DNA from 4 places in the Wukongibacter baidiensis genome. Region 3 is predicted to be linked to each of the others. Evidence: riboswitches for the same ligand, from Rfam matches in the RefSeq annotation. Region 3 holds a riboswitch; each other region holds the start of a gene.
What was found. A riboswitch is a leader RNA that binds a small molecule or an ion and turns the genes downstream of it on or off. The one in region 3 is predicted to bind cyclic di-GMP.
Positions count from the first base shown of each region.

Region 1: linked by a shared signal. The riboswitch ahead of R9X47_RS26950 (hypothetical protein) and the one ahead of R9X47_RS10655 (methyl-accepting chemotaxis protein) in region 3 are both predicted to bind cyclic di-GMP.
Region 2: linked by a shared signal. The riboswitch ahead of R9X47_RS22150 (HD-GYP domain-containing protein) and the one ahead of R9X47_RS10655 (methyl-accepting chemotaxis protein) in region 3 are both predicted to bind cyclic di-GMP.
Region 4: linked by a shared signal. The riboswitch ahead of R9X47_RS05730 (hypothetical protein) and the one ahead of R9X47_RS10655 (methyl-accepting chemotaxis protein) in region 3 are both predicted to bind cyclic di-GMP.

Region 1 is NZ_CP138202.1:5,889,942-5,895,341, reverse strand. It holds gene R9X47_RS26965 (YczE/YyaS/YitT family protein) at 1-228, opposite strand, end outside; gene R9X47_RS26960 (hypothetical protein) at 464-784, opposite strand; gene R9X47_RS26955 (MATE family efflux transporter) at 964-2,328, shown strand; gene R9X47_RS26950 (hypothetical protein) at 2,514-2,777, opposite strand; cyclic di-GMP riboswitch class I at 3,127-3,215, opposite strand; gene R9X47_RS26945 (extracellular solute-binding protein) at 3,488-4,813, opposite strand; gene R9X47_RS26940 (ROK family protein) at 4,838-5,400, opposite strand, start outside.
Region 2 is NZ_CP138202.1:4,895,156-4,900,555, reverse strand. It holds gene accD (acetyl-CoA carboxylase, carboxyltransferase subunit beta) at 1-561, opposite strand, end outside; gene R9X47_RS22160 (acetyl-CoA carboxylase biotin carboxylase subunit) at 640-1,983, opposite strand; gene accB (acetyl-CoA carboxylase biotin carboxyl carrier protein) at 1,993-2,439, opposite strand; gene R9X47_RS22150 (HD-GYP domain-containing protein) at 2,650-3,747, opposite strand; cyclic di-GMP riboswitch class I at 3,882-3,966, opposite strand; gene R9X47_RS22145 (cupin domain-containing protein) at 4,177-4,626, opposite strand; gene eutH (ethanolamine utilization protein EutH) at 4,681-5,400, opposite strand, start outside.
Region 3 is NZ_CP138202.1:2,351,308-2,356,707, forward strand. It holds gene R9X47_RS10645 (carbon starvation CstA family protein) at 1-790, opposite strand, end outside; gene R9X47_RS10650 (hypothetical protein) at 869-1,363, opposite strand; gene R9X47_RS10655 (methyl-accepting chemotaxis protein) at 1,766-4,003, opposite strand; cyclic di-GMP riboswitch class I at 4,328-4,415, opposite strand; gene R9X47_RS10660 (2-oxoacid:acceptor oxidoreductase family protein) at 4,766-5,311, opposite strand; gene R9X47_RS10665 (thiamine pyrophosphate-dependent enzyme) at 5,313-5,400, opposite strand, start outside.
Region 4 is NZ_CP138202.1:1,198,910-1,204,309, forward strand. It holds gene R9X47_RS05715 (hypothetical protein) at 1-439, opposite strand, end outside; gene R9X47_RS05720 (hypothetical protein) at 457-981, opposite strand; gene R9X47_RS05725 (sensor histidine kinase) at 1,163-2,569, opposite strand; gene R9X47_RS05730 (hypothetical protein) at 3,045-3,830, opposite strand; cyclic di-GMP riboswitch class I at 3,943-4,030, opposite strand; gene R9X47_RS05735 ([Fe-Fe] hydrogenase large subunit C-terminal domain-containing protein) at 4,427-5,400, shown strand, end outside.

The DNA.
Region 1 (5,400 bases), 2.8 Mb from region 3:
TTTTAAGGATAAAGAAAAAAGGATTATTCCAAGTCCTACTAGTTGCGAAGCCTTACCATAGTCTATTCCTGTTTTAACTGCAATCCCTAAATTCAAAGTTGCCCAAGAGCTCATTCCTATACCTATGTTTTTCATTTGAGCTATTCCATAAGCACAGATGACAAAGGATAATAGTAGTCCAGGTATTTTTTTTATATCTTCAAGAAGAAGCCCTTTGTTTATAGTCATTTCCATACCCCTTTTCAAGTTTTATGCATAATCTAGGCATAATAAATATATCATAATAGCTTGAATTTAGTCTACAAATATTTTAGGGGGTGTCTCATAATGGCGAATTTCTGCGTTATTTGAAATATTCACCGACTTGGCACGTACGTTAGTACTAGCCAAACCGTTGAAATTTCAAAACCTTGAACTTCACTCATTCTGAAACACCCCGTGGGCTGAACTCAGCAACCCTTTCTTAAAACCGCTCTATTCTATTCTGTATACCTTGGATAGGCACTGGTTTTATTTCAATCAATGTTTCTATAGGACTTTGTATACTCCCATGTTTTTCACGACTGATTTCAATATCTATTTCTTCAAGTATATCTAATTGATCAACTACTTCGTTTAATGCTTTTTCCTCCAATGACTTAACCTTTTCTAATTTAGTTTTGGTTTCCTCTTCTATTTCATATAATTCTCTCAATGTATTTTCTGCATCTCTTATCTTTATTAACTGCCTTAATCTCTTGACTTCTAATAGTAATAACTTAATATTTTCTTGTTTATGTGACAATTTGCTACCTCCTAGATTTTTCTATACCTTAGAGTTTAACCACTAGAACCACTAAGTATTCTATATATAATGAATTTGTATATCTAAAATTTCATATGCCAGAGTCGATTTAAAAGTTGTAACTACTCATAATACATGGTATACTTTGTTCTTATATAGTTTATTTTGTAGGAGGTCATATGAGACGTATTGTTGCAAGATTTTTTGAAAAAGACAGAGTTTATATTTTGAAGCGGATTTCATCTTTAGCCATTCCCTCAATGATAGAAATGCTTTTAACTACTTTAGTTGGTATCGCCGATACAGTGATGATTGGAAGGTATCTGGAAGCTGCTGGTATCTCAGCTATGTCCCTTGCTAACCAGATAATCTTTCCTATAATCTTTATATTTTCAGCCTTCAATGCTGGAACCACAGCCATAGTTGCTAGGCATATAGGTGCACGGGAATATAATGAAGCCAACGAGGGAGCAGGACAATCTCTATTACTAAATACCTTTGTTGGAATCTTCTTAGTTTCAATAATGGTTATTTTTCATGAAAAATTCATAAGATTATTTCCGGCAAATAGCAATGTAATAAACCTTGGAATTGATTATTTAAGGATAGTTATATATAGTCAATTTTTTATGCTTATTACATTCTCTATATCAAGTGCATTAAGAGGTGCAGGTGATACTAAAACTCCCATGTATGTTAATGGTGCTGTAAATCTACTTAACATATTAGGTAACTGGCTTCTAATTTATGGTGTAGGTATATTTCCTGAAATGGGTATAGCAGGTGCAGCACTATCAACTACATTGTCTAGAGCTTTAGGTGCCATTTTTTTATTGATAATAACCTTTGGTGGTAAAAGAAAAATCAGACTAAGAGTTCATGATTTAAGACTTAAGATCAAAATGGTTAATAGAATTGCTAGAATAGGCTGGTCTGCTGCTGTAGAACAGTTTTTTATGCAAACTTCGTTTATAGCCTTAAATTTTATTATAGTTTCCCTAGGAGAAGTAAGTCATGCAATCTTTAACATGATAATAAGAATAGAGTCTATTTCTTTCATGCCTGCCTTTGGTATTTCTATAGCAGCCACTACACTAGTTGGTCAAAATTTAGGAGCCAAAGAAGAAGAAATGGCTGTTAAGAGTGGAAATATGGCAGCATTATTAGGATCACTCATGGGATTATCTTTAGGAATGATATTTTTTACCTTTCCTAGAGCGTTGGTTAGTATATTCGTTAGTGATATAACTACTATAAATACAGCTATTATTCCAATGAGAATAGCCGCAGTACAACAATGTGTACTAGCCGCTATGATTATCTATTCTGCAGCCCTGAGGGGCGCTGGTGATACAAAGATGGTAATGTATATAACCATCTTTAGAGTCTGGGGAATATTTGTCCCACTAACATACCTTTTAGTTAAGTTTACTAACTTAGGAATCATCGGGGTATTTATTACTTCTAATCTGGCATTTTTGATTCCTGCAATACTATTTTATTATAGATTCAAGTCAAGAAAGTGGATTAACATCGAGGTCTAGCAAAAAAGCCAAAGACTCAAAGGTTTGGGTTCCCTTTGAGTCTTTGGCTTTTTTATATGTTATGGGGGAGGAATTATCTAAATCATATAGCATAAAACTTATTTGAAGCTCTTAAGCCGATGGCAAAAGTAAATCTCTTTGCTGTTGCTTCGACCTAATATCCCTATGTATTATTGCCAATATTATTATACTTCACATGCAGTAAATATATTAAGCAAATCCCTATTCAAAGTAAGGAGCTTAAGGGCTTTTACTTGTAGGGGCATCGAATTTGATGATGCAGGCTCATGATCTTTAGCATCAAAAATCAAAGTATATTTTCTAAGATCAATTTTCTCGATATGTTTTTCTAGACTATCGAAAAGTTCTGATAAATCTTCATTTTTAAATGTTCCTGAAATAGTTACTTTCAACTCCATCTTCTCTGAATCAATATCTATTTTATACATTTCTGTACCTCCATTTCTTTTTTGTGAAAGTCACAGATCTATAACTAGGATATTATACTCTTTTCCGGAAACCATTTTACTAACATAGACACAATAGGGTTAGAGACTCCATATTGCTTTTTGAAAAAATAGTATCTTATTGTTAGTAAGCTTCTTGACAATTTGATACTTTTCTAGATAAACCCTATTTGAACAAAGTCTTTTATAAATATTCTCACGGTTGACTTTGTTGAAACACATCACGGAAATTATACCTATCTACAGCCTAAAAGGGTTTATAATTTCCTATGTGTTATAAAAAAAGCAACTACATTATAATGTAGTTGCCTATCTGTCATAAGTAAAGTATTCAGGCAACCTGGCAATCGTAGGAATAATCCTTCCCTTAGACCCATAGCTTTGCGACCCTGCCTTTCGACAAGTGTGCCATTTGCTAAATTTTGTATTTTATACTATTTCATGTTATATTATATCATATTCTGTAGTTCTATGCAATTGCAACAGTTAATTTCTTTATATATTTAAAGCAATATGTATAATTTTGGAGTATAACACTATGTATATGGTATTCGGGTCAGTATCCTACTAATTTAAGGTTAGTTCATGAGTTTCCTCTTATTTCTTCTTTAACGAATATAAACTTATACGTGTATTTTCTTAGAAACATAAAAATAGCAGAGCACAATGGCTCCACTATCTTAATTCTAGTTCTAGTTGTTCCAATAATCATCCAATATTTTTTGTACCTCTTCAACTGCTATATCAAGCGATTCTCTAGGATCCATTCCTTCAATTAAAACTCTATCTATTGCATCGATAAGTGCTTTTCTGTCTGCACTTTCGTCTACATAGAAGTATGCTGTTGAATTAGGTAACTGCTTTATAAATGGTGCTATATTTTTATTTGACAATAACTCTTCATTCTCAGCAAACTCAACTCTAGCTCCTATTTCACCAATTTCTTCTGTCCACCTCTTCATTACTTCCGCTGAACTTAGGTACTGAAGGAATTTAACAGATGCCTCTAATTTTTTATCCGTTGCATTTTTTGTAATTCCATTTGTCCAGAATGAACCAGCCGTTAACTGCTTTCCATTAAGTGAAGGTATTTCGGTAACTCCCCAGTTTAAACCTTCAGCTTTCTTAGCTAAGGTACCAAGCCTGTAGGAACCGTCGATATGGAATGCTGCCTTCCCACTTAAGAATGCTGTAACGTCATCCGTCATAAAATCTGGTTCCCCAACTTTTCTTTTAGTAGCCATATCCATCAAGTATTCGAATGCTTTATAACCGTTTTCTGAACCATTCCATTGAACCTTTCTGTTATCCTGAGAAAGTGGTGATTGCCCAAATAATTCAAGTAACAATGGTCTAAATACATGATGAAGCTGTCCTTCTGGATGGAAGGTTAGTCCTTCCTGAACATACTCACCGTTTTCTCTTATTGTTAATTTTTCTGCCATATCTAAAAGCTTATCAAAATCGGTTGGTATATTTTCTGAATCAAAGCCACCCTTAGCTACTAAATCCTTGTTCCAGAATAATGCTAGAGTTCTTACAGCTATAGGTATTGTGTAGTACTTATTATCAATCTTATTTATGCTTACCATTTTTGCAAAATCATTTTCAATCATGTCATGAGAAAATACATCTTGAGGTAGTTCTTGAAGTACACCGGACTTTACATACTTAGGAACCCAACCATAATAGAGGTTTATAATATCTGGGCCTGTGTTTGTTGCAATAGCTGCTGCTACCTTTTGTTGATAAGAATCATACGGGAAATGTTTATGAACAACCTTTATACCTGGGTTCTTAGCTTCAAATTCTGCAATTAATTCATCCATTAGTTTTATCTTTGTCTCATAGAAGTATTGCCAGTATTCGATCTCTACAACTTCTTTTTCATTAGCTTGCTCATTAGTTTCCACTTCACTTCCTGCACTTTGCTCATTAGTGCTCTTGCTTCCACATCCTACAAATAGACTAGATACCATCATTAATACTAAAAGTAATGAAATTATTTTTTTAGACATATTTGTTTCTCCCCCTCATTCTCTTTATAATAATGTACTGCCTATCGCCCCACCATATTGGCCGGTCTTACTGATTTCAATAATTCTCGGATAAGGGCATATTTTCTCTACCCTATCCTTAAGAGCTTTCGTTAATAGGCTTCCCGCTTTTGACATCCCACCTCCTATTATAATTTTCTCCGGCGACAACAAGCAGATGATATTATTTATGCCTAGGCCAATATAGTCAAAGGCATTTTCAACAATTAATTTAGCGCTTTTCTCTCCCCTCGCATAAAGCTCTATGATCTCCTTAGCCGTCTTTTTCTCTCCAAAGTCTTCAAAATATCTACTCTCTATTCCTAATGGAGAAGCTATTTTTTCAAAATAGCCAAATTGTAAGTTTGAGTTTTGACTATTGTATGCTTCTTTATCAAGTGTGAAATAACCAATTTCACCGGCAAGATTTTGATATCCTCTGTATATTTCTCGAGATATTATAACCGATGATCCTATGCCTGTACCTAAGGTAATCATCACAAAGTTATTATTATTCTTACATGCCCCTATTTCAAGCTCAGCAAGGGCCCAGCAGTTCACATCATTAT
Region 2 (5,400 bases), 2.5 Mb from region 3:
CATTCTTGCACCACCTGAAGCGGAGAATATTATTACCGGCAATTCCTTCTCTATAGCTCTTTCGATTGCTCGAGTGATTTTTTCTCCCACAACTGACCCCATGCTTCCCATCATAAACTCTGGATTCATGGCACATACAACAACTGGTATTTCATTAATCCTTCCTTCTCCTGTAACAACACCCTCATGCTCTCCTGATTTTTCCTTAGCTCGGTCTATCTTCTCACCATATCCAGGAAAGTTTAAGGGATCTAGAGTTTTCATGTCTTTGTCATATTCTATGAAGCTGTTTTCATCTAAAACTAGATCTACCCTATCCCTTGCTCCTATTCGGAGATGTTGATCACATTTAATGCAAACATTAAAATTATTTATTAAATCTTCTTTTAAAAAGACTTCTCCACAACCTTTGCATTTCATTGAATGATCATTATCTACATCTTTATTTTCTTGCTTTTTTATATTTTTAGGATACTCAGGATATCCTTTTTTATCATTTTTTTCTGTACTATTTATATTTATTGTTCCATACTTTTTTTTACGGAATAGTTCTTTTATCACCTTGGTTCTCCCTTCTTAAACTCAGATTGTTAATATAAGATTAAAAAACTCATAAGATTAATCTAGTTTAAAATAATATTATCTCATCATTTCCTTTTCTATAAAGGAGGTATCGATTTGATTTTCTATAAATTTATCATTGCATAGTATTTGACTATGAAAATCTATATTCGTATTAATTCCTGTTATTATCAATTCATCTAATGCCCTCTGTAATCTTGCAATTGCTTCCTCACGATCTCTTCCCCATGCAATAAGCTTACCTATCATCGAATCATAGGTTGATGGTATTTTATATCCAGCGTATATATGTGTGTCGATACGAATACCATTTCCTCCTGGTACTAAATAATCATTAATAGTACCCGGTGAAGGAGCAAAATTATTATTTATATCCTCTGCATTTATTCTACATTCAATGGCATGACCATTAATTTTTATATCTTCTTGTTTGAATTCAAGCTTCTCGCCACAAGCAATCCTTATCTGCCACTTTATTAAATCCAAACCGGTAATTAGCTCTGTAACAGGATGCTCAACCTGGATTCTTGTATTCATCTCAATAAAATAGTAGTTTCCGTGCTTATCAAGTAAAAACTCTATGGTTCCTGCACTCACATAGTTAACAGCCTTTGCAGCCCTTACTGCCATTTCACCCATTTCTTCTCTCACGGAATCACTTATTATGGTACAAGGGGCTTCCTCTAATACTTTTTGATTACGTCTTTGAAGAGAACAATCTCTCTCTCCTAGGTGAATGACATTTCCGTGCTCATCGGCTAATATTTGAAATTCAATATGTCTCGGTCCCTCAATATACTTTTCTATATACATTGAATCATCATCAAAGGCCGCTGATGCTTCAGCCTTTGCCATATTGAACATATTAATGAACTCATCTCTTTCATAGACAAGCCTCATACCTCTTCCGCCTCCACCGCTGGCGGCTTTTATCATAACTGGAAATCCAATTTCTTCTGCAATTTTGATAGCATCTTCAGCCTTATTAGTAGCATACTCGGATCCTGGAACAACAGGTACTCCTGCTTCAATCATTGTTCTTCTAGCTTCTGATTTATTACCCATTCTGCTTATATGCTCTTCCCTTGGACCAATTAGCTTGATACCATTTGTTTCACACATATTTGCAAACTTTGTATTTTCAGATAGAAAGCCATATCCAGGATGGATAGCTTCCGCCTTAGTAATTTGAGCAGCACTAATAATATTGTTTATATTTAAATAACTTTTAGACGAAATTGCAGGTCCAATACATATTGCTTCATCGGCTAGGTGAACGTGTAAGGAATCCTTATCCATCTCAGAGTATATGGCAACGGTCTCAACCCCTAACTCCTTACAGGCTCTAATAATTCTTACTGCAATTTCTCCTCTATTTGCAACAAGTATTTTCTTAAACATTATGCTTCGTTACCTCCTGATCTTCATTAATGGCTGACCATATTCCACTATATCTTCATTTTCTACTAGGATTTCTACAACCTCACCATCTACCTCACTTTGAATTTCATTCATTATCTTCATGGCTTCAATAATGCACAGTGCCTGATCCTTCTTAACATGAGCTCCTACCTTTGCAAATGGATCTGCATCTGGACTAGGTGAAGCATAAAAAACTCCAACTATAGGAGATTTTACTATGTATAAATCCTCAGTTTCTACTTCCTTACTTTCATATACTTCCTCTTGTACTGGTCTTTCTATAACTTCTGGCTTTTCCTTTACCTCATAAATTCTGTCTTCCTTAATAACTGACTTTGAGATTTTTATTTTAAAGCTATTCTCTTCTATTTCTACATTTTGTATAGATGTTCTATCAATTGTTAATATCAATTCCTTTATATCTTTAACGTTCATAAATATCCTCCTACACATTTTTAGTGCTTAATATTATTACCTGGTACTAATATATGATGCTATTATTATATCATATAATTCTTATTATTCATAGGATCTTTAAAAATACTTTATATATACATTTTTTTTCTAACAAAAATTTATATAAATAAAAGGTAGAGCAACACTGCTCTACCTTCTTGATATAATTTAACTTTTCAAATATAAAAATTATCTTAATTCACATGTATCTTCAACGAATTTAGTAAGCTCCTTCATTAGATCTATAACCTTATCATCGGGATGCAGACTTCCTTCTTTATTGAATACAAGCCTGATTTTAGGTCTTGTTGGATTATCCTTATTATTATCTACTACTATTCCCTTCTCACCAGTATTTAGAATTACACCTGTCCCTTGAGGAAATATTGCAATATTATTTATAAAATGTTTATATATTTCTAGATCTAATTTTACCGTTGTCTCTGCTGACAAAAGCTCTAGTGCCTTATAGGTTTGCATTCTTTCTCTATGGGCTCTATCAGAGGTCAATGCTTCAAACATATCACATATCGATGCTATTCTAATAAATTTATTAAGTTTGCGCCCTTCTACTCCTAAAGGATATCCACTTCCATCTAACCTCTCATGATGCATTAGTATTATTGCCTTTACTATAGCGGAAATATTCATATTCTCTTTAACCATTCCATATCCATATACGGTATGTTTTTTGATAGTTTCATACTCTTCATCTGACAATTTCCCAGGTTTATTTATTATTTCAGAAGGGATATGGGAGTATCCTATATCATGCATTAGACCTGCTATGCCTAGATCTATCAACTGATTTTCATTAAGTCCCATGGCTCTTCCAGTCATTATTGACAATACCGCAACGTTAACACTATGATTATAAGTTGCTAAATCAGTACTCATTATTTCTACCATATTGAATAAACTACCGCTATTCTTCCTTAAATTATTCATAATCTGATTTATAATACCCTTTACATCAGTATATGACTCATCGGAAACATAAGCATTTTTATTCTTTTCATGCTTTTTAGGGGTCATTGTATTGAATAAATTTTTAATTTTTTCAATGGCTTGAATCTTAACTTCAGGATCAATGGCATCTTCAATCTCAATTCCAGCCGATATTTCATCATCAATGTAAACTGCCGGTATATTTTTTTTAAGTAGATTTTTTATATAGCCACCGGTTAATTTTACTCCTCTATGTAATAAAATATTTCCATCTGAATCATATACTTGTTTTCCTAATTCCATTCCAACTTTTAAATGCTTTGACGATACAATTCTCATAAAATCACCTTAATCCATGCTTATTTTATAATTAAAGGCATCTATGATTGATTTCATAGATGCCTCTTGTAATCTAACAATTAATGAGTTATATCATAATTACTTAATCTAAGACTCATTTATGCTAATTTCCATTGGGCAGTCTGTCAATCATAGGGTTACCCCCTTAGACACATAACTTTGCGTCCCTATCTTTCGATAGGTTTGCCATTATCGTGGTAATCATTATTAAGTTTTATATATACTACATACTATTTTAAATCACTATTTACTAAGATTTATATTACTACATATTTACGGTATTTTCAACATGTATTTAGGCCTATAAGATTAACCTGAATTAATTTATTTTTGTACTATATTAGAAGTTTCTCCTTTCAAAAAAAAAGATACCATATTCATAATAAACACGGTATCCTCACAAACTAATTACTGTTCCTGCCAGTTGGCTGGATAAACTACATAGATAAATCTACAAAAATCAGGTGTACTAAATTTAATAGCTGTATTTTTAGGAATTAGTAGTATATCGCCCTTTTTACCAACAACTTTTCTATCTCCTATTATTATTTCCAAGGTTCCATCTATAACGTAATCTATCTCATCATACTTAAGTGTCCAGTCAAAGGATGATTCCTTCATTTCCATTACTCCACATCCGAGTCTTGGACTTTCCTCTAATGATAATACATCCTTTAGATATACTTCATCTCCCTCTTTACCCGTATCAAACTTTTCGGGCTTTACTGTATCTGTCTTTATTGAAATAACTCCGCTTTCATCTACGTGCTTAACAAACTCGTCTTGTTTCTGATTTATATGTTCTGAGATAACTCTCTTGATTATTTCTTCTAGAATTTCCTTATTCATCTCGCTCATTAGTATTGATCCCCCTCCTTTACAGCTAATATCCATGTCCATAGAATTTTAATTCTATTTTGCATGACTTTCTGATGTATTTTTTAGTGACTTATTAGCTATAAATATTGCCAAAACTACTGCTGTAACACCTGCAATTAACTTACCAACAACCATTGGGAATATCATATCCTTTGCAACACCTGCAGTAAAACCAAGGTGATCTCCAAATACAAATGAAGCACTTACTGCAAAGGCAACATTAATGATCTTTCCTCTGTCATCCATATCCTTCATCAAACCAAACATAGGTATATTATTTGCTAAGGATGCAACCATACCTGCAGCTGCAACATCCCCCATACCTAGCAATCTACCCATTTTAAGTAGGGGCTTTTTAAATACCTTTGTAATAAAATGCACCATTGGGAATGCTCCTGCCAACATTAGTGCTATAGAACCTACGATCTCTATACCGTCGGAAACTGGAGCCATACCTGGTATTACAACTATTCCCGTTAAGGTTTCAATAATAATTGCAGCTAAACCGATAGTAATTACAGCAACAACACCTTTACCGAATACAGTAAATCCCTTTATCATCTTTTCAGGTATTTTCCATAATCCAAATGCTAATAACAATGAAACTATGATGATTGGTACCAGATTACTAAATATCATTGATAGTTCGAATCCAGCTGCGATTCCGCCTGCTAAACATCCAATAGGAATAGTTATTAAACCTGCCAATATACCAGTTGCTAAGAATCGGTGATCTTCTTTTTTGATTATTCC
Region 3 (5,400 bases):
GTGATGGTCTATACATTAATAGTCCAATAACTGCTCCACCTATCATGGCATATAACAGGAAGGAGTTAAGGTAATCTCTAGGCTGTAAAAGTATCCATACCGGTGTAACCGATGCTATGAATATATATCCTAATAGTAATACTATCCAAGTGTTTAATCCAAGGCTTATAGGGAATTTCATACCTAACCATATACATGCAAATAGTAGTAGAACGCCCGCGATACTACCTATGGTTAAGGAAACACCCTTTCTATATACTGCAAATCCAAATACTACAGCTAGAAGTATAAATAATATTGATGCTGTAGCTGCCTGAGGTACCTTTACGAAGGTACTTGCAACGATATTAACAAAGGCTGCTACTACTAGTAGTAATGCCAACCATGCAAATACTGAGAATAGTTTCTTTCCTGCTTTTCCGATGTTTACTTCGATAATCTGACCTACGGATTTACCATCGTGTCTTATGGATGCAAATAGTGATCCAAAGTCCTGTACTCCACCGAAGAAGATACCACCGATGATAATCCAAAGCATTACTGGAAACCATCCAAATATAGCAGCAGCTATTGGTCCTACAATAGGTCCTGCTCCGGCTATAGATGCAAAATGGTGTCCTAGAAGAACTGCTGAGCTTGCTGGCACATAGTCGACTCCATCATTTTTTGTGTGAGCTGGAGTCTTTCTCTTTGAATCCACTCCCCACTGTTTACAGAGCCATGCACCATAGGTTACATAAGCAATAGCAAATACAATAATTGCAAAGGCTACTAATAATAATGCATTCATGTTGAATCCCCCTTTTTATTATTTTAATCCAGATTATTCATAGAATCTTCTTTTCCCTTTTCTATGGATACTCTGGATTTATGGACGATAGAATTTATCGACCTTTTTAGCCTTTTGGCTTGTGAAAACCTCTCCCTTCTTTAGATCAACAAGTATAAGCCCCACATCGGCCCACCCCTTTAGGCCAAATGCAAAGCTCTTTTGATATTTAAATTTTTGAATGCTTTTTATCAAATTATCTTCCTTCAGTTCATCTACTACCAATATCCCTGTTATTGTACTCGACATATGTTCATGATGTGGATCGACATAATCCATAATGCTATCTTTTAAAATCTTTATAATTTCTTCAAGATCATCTTTGCTTAGTTCTTTGAAATGCTTCATGAAGCAATATTGATCATTTTCAAATGCGTATATGGTTAGTTTTTTGCTAGCCATGTATTTCTCATTTCTTACATTTGAAACGGCAAAGAGATCGAATTCCTTATTACTATATGTATATTTTTCTTCTATATTAAAATACCTGGAAAGTCGATCTTTGATGTTTTCTTTATAGTCTTTAAATTCCATATCATCACCAACTCTATTTTATTCTGTAAAGCTATTTTTATGTCTGTATTTTGGAAAATTCTTACATAATTAATATTTTAGTCCATTCCTTTGATGAGTAAATATAGTATTCAACATTTGTTGTATTTTACCTTTATTTCCAGTATTATTTCCCGATTTTTTTTTATTTTCAATTAATAGTTTTTGAGATGCTAGTTTTTTCGTTAGAGTTTGGAAAACGTGACACGGGGACAGGCCCACGGACACACTGGGGAGCGCGTGTCAGATGGGTCCGTCCCCGAGTCACATTTTCAACTTCTTTAGCAATTTATGTTATCTGCCACAATTTTTTTATCTTAGAAAAGAAAAAGACAAGAAAGGCTAGTGCTTTCTTGTCTTAATAGGTTTTCAATTTAATTTATTTTATTCATCTACTTTAAATCTATCCATTGATTGGTTTAAGCTTTCTACTAAGTCAATCAGTTCTTTTGATATATCCCTTAGTTGTTGTGAGGAGCTTGCTTGTTGCTGAGTTGAAGCCATAACTTCTTCTGTTCCTGCTGCTGACTCCTCTGTAACTGCGGCTATGCTTTCCACTGCATCTATGGTCATATTTTTGTACTCTGTTATGTCTTCTACTGCTTTACCTACTTCATTTACTTCCTGAACAATGGATTCAACGGAGTCTATGATATTCTTGAAGGCTGAATCTGTGTCGAATACTGCAAGGTGCTGCTCTCCGAAAATCTTTTCTCCTGCTTCAACTGATTGAACAGTGCTTGTAACGTCTGTGTTTATTTCATTTGCTAAGTCAGTTATTTTATTTGTTGCATCCTTTGATTGCTCAGCTAGTTTTCTTATTTCATCGGCAACAACGGCAAAGCCCTTACCAGCCTCTCCTGATCTTGCTGCTTCGATGGCTGCATTTAGTGCCAAAAGATTTGTCTGATCACTTATGCTCTTTATAAGGTCAACTATGTTGATTATTTCGGACACGCTGTCCTTCAGCTGTGTAATGGTTTCTTTAGTTGCTCCAGATATCTGAGCATATTCTTCAGTTTTTTCATAAAGGCTCTTAACTGTATTTGTAGCGTTATTGCTTATTTCTTTAGTCTTATCTGTTGCCTCATGTACTACCTTTATACTATGAACCATATTGTCTATTCTGTTTGACAGCTGGCTCATTGTATTTGTAGCATCCTCAGCGCTTCTAGCCTGCTCTGAAGCTCCGTTGGCAATTTCTCCAACTGATACAGCTACTTGTTCAGATACCATTGTGTATTGCTCTGCAATATCGTCCACATTCTTTGTACTGTTCTCAACAGACTTAAAGGTTGCGTTGGTATCTTTTATTAGGTTTCTCATGCTATCTATCATGTGATTAAATCCAGTAGATAGCCTTCCAATTTCATTCTTTCCAACAAGGTCTGATTTAACTGTTAAATCTCCTTCTTGAACTTTAGTCATAAGTCCCATTATTTTCTTAAGAGGATTTGTTATGCTAAATGTTATGTATATGGATAGAAGTACTGATACTATAACACATACAATAGCGATAGTTATAGTCATTTGACCTACTTGATTTACATCACCCATTAGTGACTTCATTGGGATAACCGATAGGATCGTCCATCCATTCGCACATTTACTATATGCCACTAGTCCATCATCTTGAAGAAATGATCCAGATTGTGAATCTTCAGGTATATTAGCTGTGAAGATATTATTCATTTCTGCATCTTCTTCATCCACAACCTTTGTTTGTGTTTCGCTTGATTCCTCGGCAGCTTCTTTTGCCTCTTCACCTTCAGCAGCTGGTTCTGCCTTTTCTTCTGCTACGCCTTCTTCACCATAGATGATAGTTCCATCTTTGCCAGCTATTAATAGTTCTGATCCTTCACCCATATTTATATTACTAAATAATTTTTCAACGGTTTTTGTCTCGATTTCTAGGATTACAATCCCTGCTCTAATGTTATAGTAATCTGAAACCTCTCTCATGGCATGTATCTTGTCGTAATGCCCTAATAAACCAGGTGTCCAGAAAACTTGATTTTTTGAATTGCTCACATCTTTGAATAAATCAGTCTTAGTAAATTTTCCATCCTTTAAAAACTCTGCTACATCCTTATTGTTTCCAGCACTTATTACCTCTCCGTTAAGTCTAAGAACAGTTATCGATCTTATATCTGGAGTTGATAGGATTACATTCCATAGTACCTGCTCTACTTTTTTTGTATCTTTTAACTTTTCATGTTGATTAGCATAGTTTCTTGTGGCTAAAACCTTTTGAAGCTCTCGATCTGATTTTACAAGCATTGCTGCCTTTTCGATATCTTCTAGCTTTGAATCTAGTATGAGTGCATTTTGTGTTGATAGTTGCTCCGTAAGCCCACCTACCTTTTTTTCTATTGTGCTGTGGAAGCGAGTGTAGGAAAATCCTCCAACTATTAAGATTGGAACTACACTTAGAATCAAGGAAAATATCATTAGTTTTGCCTTGATACTTAGATTGTTGTTTTTCACTTTCTTCGATTTTTTGCTAAAGTTCATCTTCTTTTCTGGTGTCACTTTCTTTTCAGTTTTCGTTTTCTTCGGCTTTTTCTTGAAGTTTACCTTCTTTAGGCTTAGCTTCTTTTTTGCCTTCATCTTCTTTAGCATGTTCCACCTACCTCCATAACTTATAAACATAATAATACCATCTACTACATGTAACTCTGCGTCCCAATCCCATATTATATTTTCACTTTAGAGCCTAGAGTTGCCCCTTAGCGTGCCTATACAGGCAATCTATTTTTTTAACACATAGGAAATTATAAATCCCTTACAAATTATAATTTCTGTTGTGTATTTCAACAAAGTCTACTTTGAAAATCGCCATTAAAGACTTTTTTATATAAATTAAGGCATCCATAATAAAACGGATGCCTTGATATTCATATAGTGTCATGTAAAATTTTTATCACAACTATATCAAATATATATTTTGGCAACCTGGCGATCATAGAACGTATTATTCCTTAGACCCATAGCTTTGCGACCCTATCTTTCGATAGATGTGCCCTTCTCAAATCTCTTGATTTTTTTTTTATTATCAATGAACTTTTGTATTACTATTTCCCTTAAAATTATACCATATTTTTCGATACTTGACGTCATTTTCTAAAAAAACATATAAATGGCCATAAATATGATACTATATTAAAATTTCGACACATACTCTTTTTTTCCTTCTGGATAACCACGATTACATACCTTTCAGAAAAATTAGGTCTAAAGTCCTAATCCCTAGGTTTAAAGTACCACTTCCCAGAAACTATTCTATAGTCTTGATGTTTAGCAGCTATAATTCTACATAATATTCATTTTACAACGCAAAAAGCAGGCAATATATGCCTGCTTTAAAGTCAAATCTTAATATTATTATGCTTTTACAGCTTCTGCTCCTCTTTGAAGGGCCTCTTGGTTTAATGGAATTAAGTGCTCTTTAGAAGGTCCAAATACCTTTCTTAAAGCTTCTATAACAGTTTCAACCTTAACAACCTTTGTAAGTTCTAAGTATGCTCCTAGCATTACCATATTAGCAACTTTACTGTTACCAATTTCCACAGCTATTTCATTAGCTGGGATACAGTAAGCCTTTACATCTTGTCTTTCAGGTTTTCTATCTATTAGTGAGCTATTTATTAGAACCATTCCATCAGCTTGTAATTCTGATTCGAATTTTATTAATGATGGTAGATTCATAACTATAGCTGCTGTAGCATTATGAGCTATGATTGGAGAACCTATTGGAGTATCTGATACAGTTACGTTACAGTTAGCTGTACCTCCACGCATTTCAGGTCCATAAGAAGGTAACCATGATACATGCTTTTCTTCAATCATTCCAGCATATGAAAGTAACTGTCCCATCGACATAACTCCCTGGCCACCGAATCCTGCACAAATCACTCTTTCAGTTGTCATATTACTCAGCCTCCTCTGGGGTACGGAAATTTCCAAGTGGATAGTATGGAATCATGTTATCTTCTAACCACTTAAGAGATTCTACTGGA
Region 4 (5,400 bases), 1.2 Mb from region 3:
GGAGTACTAAGGAACTCTTAAGCATTTCAACCTGCTCATCTGTTAATGAGTCTTTTTGCTTCATAAGGCTCTTAACGTGTTCCTTTGCTTTTTTATAGGCTTCCTTTGATTCTTTAACTAACTCTGATATTTTCTCTCTATTATCAGAAATTTGCTTTACATCAGACTTTATTTCTTCCTTTACTTTACTTGAGCTTTGAATTTTATTTTTAAGCTTTTCCTTTTTTTCTTCTTTATTCTTTGTTCTATTCTCTATTTCTTCTCTATCTTTTATTTTGTTCTCTCTTTCTTTCCTAGCCTCTATTTTCTTCTTTTTTTCTTCACTTCTATTCTCAAGTTTATCCTTTAGCTTTGAATATGTAGGTTTCTCATCGGCGAAAGAAATCATAGCACTAAGGGACAAACATATAGCTATAAATATATAAATAAATCTCTTCATTATCTATCCTCCCTCCTCTAGTTCTCATTCTCAATTACTAGATCATCGTTTTCGATTGTATCGATTTCATCTATCCCTTTGAACACATCATCAAGGAGTTTGTCTATTTCATTTAAAATCTCTTCTTTTTCCTTACTAGTTACAGTATTATTAGATTTTGCAATAACTTCAGCCTGTTGTTGAGGTTGTTCCTTGCTTTCTTTGGAAGACTCCTGTGTATTACTTGTTTCATCCTGATTTACAGTTTCTGACTTTATTCCTTCTTCTTTTTTTATCTCCTTTTGTGGCTCTTCTCCAACTACTTTTTCAGCCTCTTTTTCTGTATTACTGCTCTCCTGATTCGAAGTACCAAGTTCACTCTCTTCTTTATTTTCATCACTTACCAATTTTTCCGTCTTAATATCGGTTGTTATTTCTTCTTCACTATTATTTTCTATTTGATTAATCAGCTCTTCAATTTCTGTATCAGAATCACTTTCTCCGCAGCCAACTAGTATAAATAACAGAATTCCTATTGAAATAAGTTTAATGACACTTTTCATAGGCAACTCCTTTCGTCATGTTATTTAATATGTTACTCTATCCTGTGAAACATCTCAATGCTTATAGAGATAATCAACTTCAAGGTTTAATAAATTTTTGTGAAAAAATGTAGAAGCATTCATTATTTTCACAGAAATTTATTTTGAATCTTAATGTTGTTTATCTATAATAGATTTGAGCTTATTTTGGTATTGTAAAGCTTATTTCTGTACCTTTTCCTACCTCGCTACTTACATCAATTTTTCCTTCATGAAGCTCAATAAGGTTTTTCACAATACTTAATCCGAGGCCAGTACCTCCTGTTTTAGAGTAACGTGATTTATCTACTCTATAGAACTTCTCAAATATTAGCTTTAAATTCTCCTCATCTATGCCTATCCCATTATCTATAATTTTGAATTCTACATACTTTTCTTTATCAATAACAGAAATTATTATATTTACCTTATCTAGTGAGTACTTGATAGAATTACTAATAAGATTTATCAATATCTGCTTTAATCTATCTTTGTCAGCATATAACATTAAGTCATTATCACAGTTTATATCAATTGAAGCTTCTTTATCATTTAACCCCATAACCGCGCTACTTGCAATATCTTCTAGTAAATTTCTTAGATGCAGATCTTCCTTTAATAATCTCAAAGCCCCTGATTGAATTTTAGATAGCTGTAAAATATCGTTAGTCAACTTCATAAGTCTCGAGGTTTCATCTTTAATGATCTTAAAACTCTCATTGTATTCATCAGGTCCTATGACTCCATCAATCATTCCCTCTATAAAGCCATTTATCGAAGTAAGCGGGGTTTTTAAGTCATGGGATACATTGGCTATAAACTCCCGTCGCATGCTTTCAATTTCAGAAAGTTTATTTTTCATATAATTAAATGTAAGTGCCAGTTGCCCAATCTCATCCTGAGAACTAACTACTAAATCCTCTGTCTCTTCACCAGAAGCAATCTTTTTAGCCGCAGCGTCGATTCTTTTAATTGGCCTAGATATTCTTAGGGAGTTAATATAAATGAAAATTCCACTCAATATCATAGCTATAAGTGCCGTAGACCAGATAATTAGATTCATCCTAGTAATATTACTCGTTATTTGATTTACAGGTGAGAAAATTAAAATCGTTCCACTTATTTCTGAATTCACTTTTAATGGTACCCCTAGAAAAACAAGAAAGGTATCCAATTCTTTAGAATAGTGCTTTTTCCTAAAAACTACATTATCATCAAGTATTTTTTTCAAATCATCTATTAGATATCCTTCCATAAATTCATTTGCTTGCTCTAGGCTTTCTGGGTTTTCTAAGCTCTCTTTATTTAATTTTAATAGATAGATGCTTGAATCAGTAATATATCCTAAGGAATTCAAATAGGCTTCTAGTTCCTTTTTAGAAAGATCTTTATTATTAAAGTCATTAACGACCTCTTGAACCTTTATTGCTACAAAGTTAAGTGACTCTTCTTTTTCATTAAAGATATGTACTCTGTAAACTGCCGATAGAATAAGGGACAAAATTGAAATTATGCAAACTATAATAATTAGATTAGTAATCAAAAGCTTATTAAATATACTTTTAAACATTATCTATCCTCCATATTTAACTACGTAGGTTCCGAGTGCATCAAACTCAATAATATTTTACCATATATAGAGAGTTCCTAGTTAAACTTATCAAAATATCTGATGTTTCTTAGGATTTTTGATGTGTATAAATTAAAGTTTTCACTGGAATCTCTATCACTCCATCCCGTTTTTTTGAAAAAATCATTTATTTACCCCACGAAACTACACTTTTCATAGATTTAACATTGTATTAATCTTTAGTTAACATTACTCATGTAGTATATACTTATAAGAAATGCTAATCATAATCCTCTCTTAAAATAGAAAAATCTTTAGCATTACCTCTACAATAGGGCTACTGCTTCCAGGCAGAGCCCATATTATTTTTTAACTCTTTAATTTATAAAAAAGCCCCTTTTAATAGATATTTTTAAGCCACATAAATGTATCTATTAAAAGGGGTTTATATCTGGTATTCAGCATTCTTATTTTACTATAAAAGAGTTCGATCGTTTCCCAAAGCCCTATAAAAAATCCTACAGTCTTCTGATATCTCTGGAGGTATTTTTTTTAAGGCTTCAACACTTGAGAATGTTTTAAGTATGGGCTTGTTTTCTTTGTCATAGACTAAGTGAAAATTATGATATTCCGTAAAAATTTTAGCATATCCAGATGTTGTTGTCTTAGCGAATATTCCCTTATATCCATTCTTCCTTGCTCTATCCATAATCAATTTTATTAGCTTTGCAATAACATATCCTCTGAACTTAGCCAACCTAGAGCCACACATAAATACTTGCACATATTCATTTTTTTCCGCCATGCATCCGGTTTTAAACTGAACTGTATTAAGAAACCTATTGTCAATTTCAGCTAGGAAATCTACAATGTCATTCATAGGTGCTAAACTCCCTTTAAAACTAAAGTTCTTTTTCTCGGGATCAAAATTTTCACTTACAACTACAGCAACTACTCTATTAGTTTTTTTATCCAAAGCAACAAATGATAACTCATGAACAACCAAATCTCTAATACATTTTAAAGCAAATTCGAACATATCTCTTTTGGATAATCCCAAGGCATTTACCATAGGTTCGCTTATTTTTCCTCTGCAACTATCTGTCTCCACAAGGGTTTCAGAAAGACACTCGGCAGCATCTAAAATTAGTTCTTCATCCATAGCGTCTAACAATCTATATTCTAGATTTAGTTGTGATGGAGATTTTAAATTCAGTGTACTATCAGGCATTTCTATTGTTTTTGTAAATCTCTTATCCACTCCAACTCCTCCGCTTCACTAATATTACTAATCCTAGCTCATCATACACTGTAAATTCTATAGAAAAAGACAACTACACAAATGCAGTTGCCTCAATAGCATACTATAATATTTAGGCAACCTGGCAATCATAGGAACTTTTTTCCCTTAGACCCATGGCTTTGCGACCCTGCCTTTCGACAGGTGTGCCACTTTCTAATCATATAATTTTTTATCACATATTGTAATATGATATCATATTTTGTCGTATATATCAATTTGGTTATAACCACTTATATATACTTCTCTATAGAAGCTAATTACGATGTCCCCTTTATCTTTTAAACAAAATTTAGAAAACTTATAAAAATAATAGAATTTTCACATGCTTAAGATTATTAAGTATGTTACAATAATTTATAGGTGCTTTAAAAAAATAAATTTATTAATTATATAAGTTACGAAAAATCTATTACGTTCTGGATATTTAACATCATCATATAGGTTAGCTATCAAGTCTTTGAATGTAAAATATTTATTGTATTGTATATATTTGATTAATTGATAATAGAATATAATGCAAAATATATCTTTCTTACGAAAACGGAGGGTCTATTATGAGCAGTAATTTTCATTCTGTGGTTTTAAAAGATGATATATGTATTGGATGTACTAACTGTATTAGAAAGTGTCCAACTCAGGCTATTAGAGTTAGAAATGGAAAAGCGAGAATAACAGGAGTTAAATGTATCGATTGCGGAGAATGCATAAGAAAATGTCCTGAACACGCCAAAGATAGCGTTTCGGATTCTATTGATAATATAGAACCATATAAATATAAAATTGCTCTACCAGCACCAAGTTTTTATTCCCAATTTGGAAGTAAAAATAAACCTGGTAAAATATTAGCTGCCTTAAAAGCCGTGGGTTTTGATGAAGTGTTTGAAGTAACAAGAGCCGCTGACATCTATACAGAATATACAAAAAAAATAATTGAAACCAGTGATATACAGCCACTACTATCTTCTTCATGTCCAGTTATTGTAAGGCTTATAAGAGTAAGATTTCCTAACTTGATTAATCATATACTCCCTATAGAATCACCTATGGAGATAGCAGCTACTATAGCAAGAAAAGAGGCATGTAAAAAGCTTGGCCTTTCACCTTCTGACATCGGTGTATTTTTTATTAGTCCATGTCCATCTAAGGTAACTAGTGTAAAAAATCCAATAGGCTCAAAGATGTCTTCCGTTGATGGAGTTATATCTTTTAAAGAAATACATCCATTTATAGTTAGAAATCTCGAGTCATCCTTAGAGCCTTTACCTTATTATCTTTCTGGAAAGGGTATTGGTTGGGCTAAGGCTGGTGGAGAGACCTCAGCCCTTGGAATCGAAGACTATATATGTGTTGATGGTATAGAGAATGTGATTAACATTCTAGATGATATAGAGGATGGAAGATTAACTGGAATTAGGTTTGCTGAACTCCTTTCATGTACAAATGGTTGCGTTGGAGGAGTTCTGGCCATTGAAAGTCCATTTATTGCCAAAAATAGAATACGAAGATTATCTGAAAAGCATCTATCTAT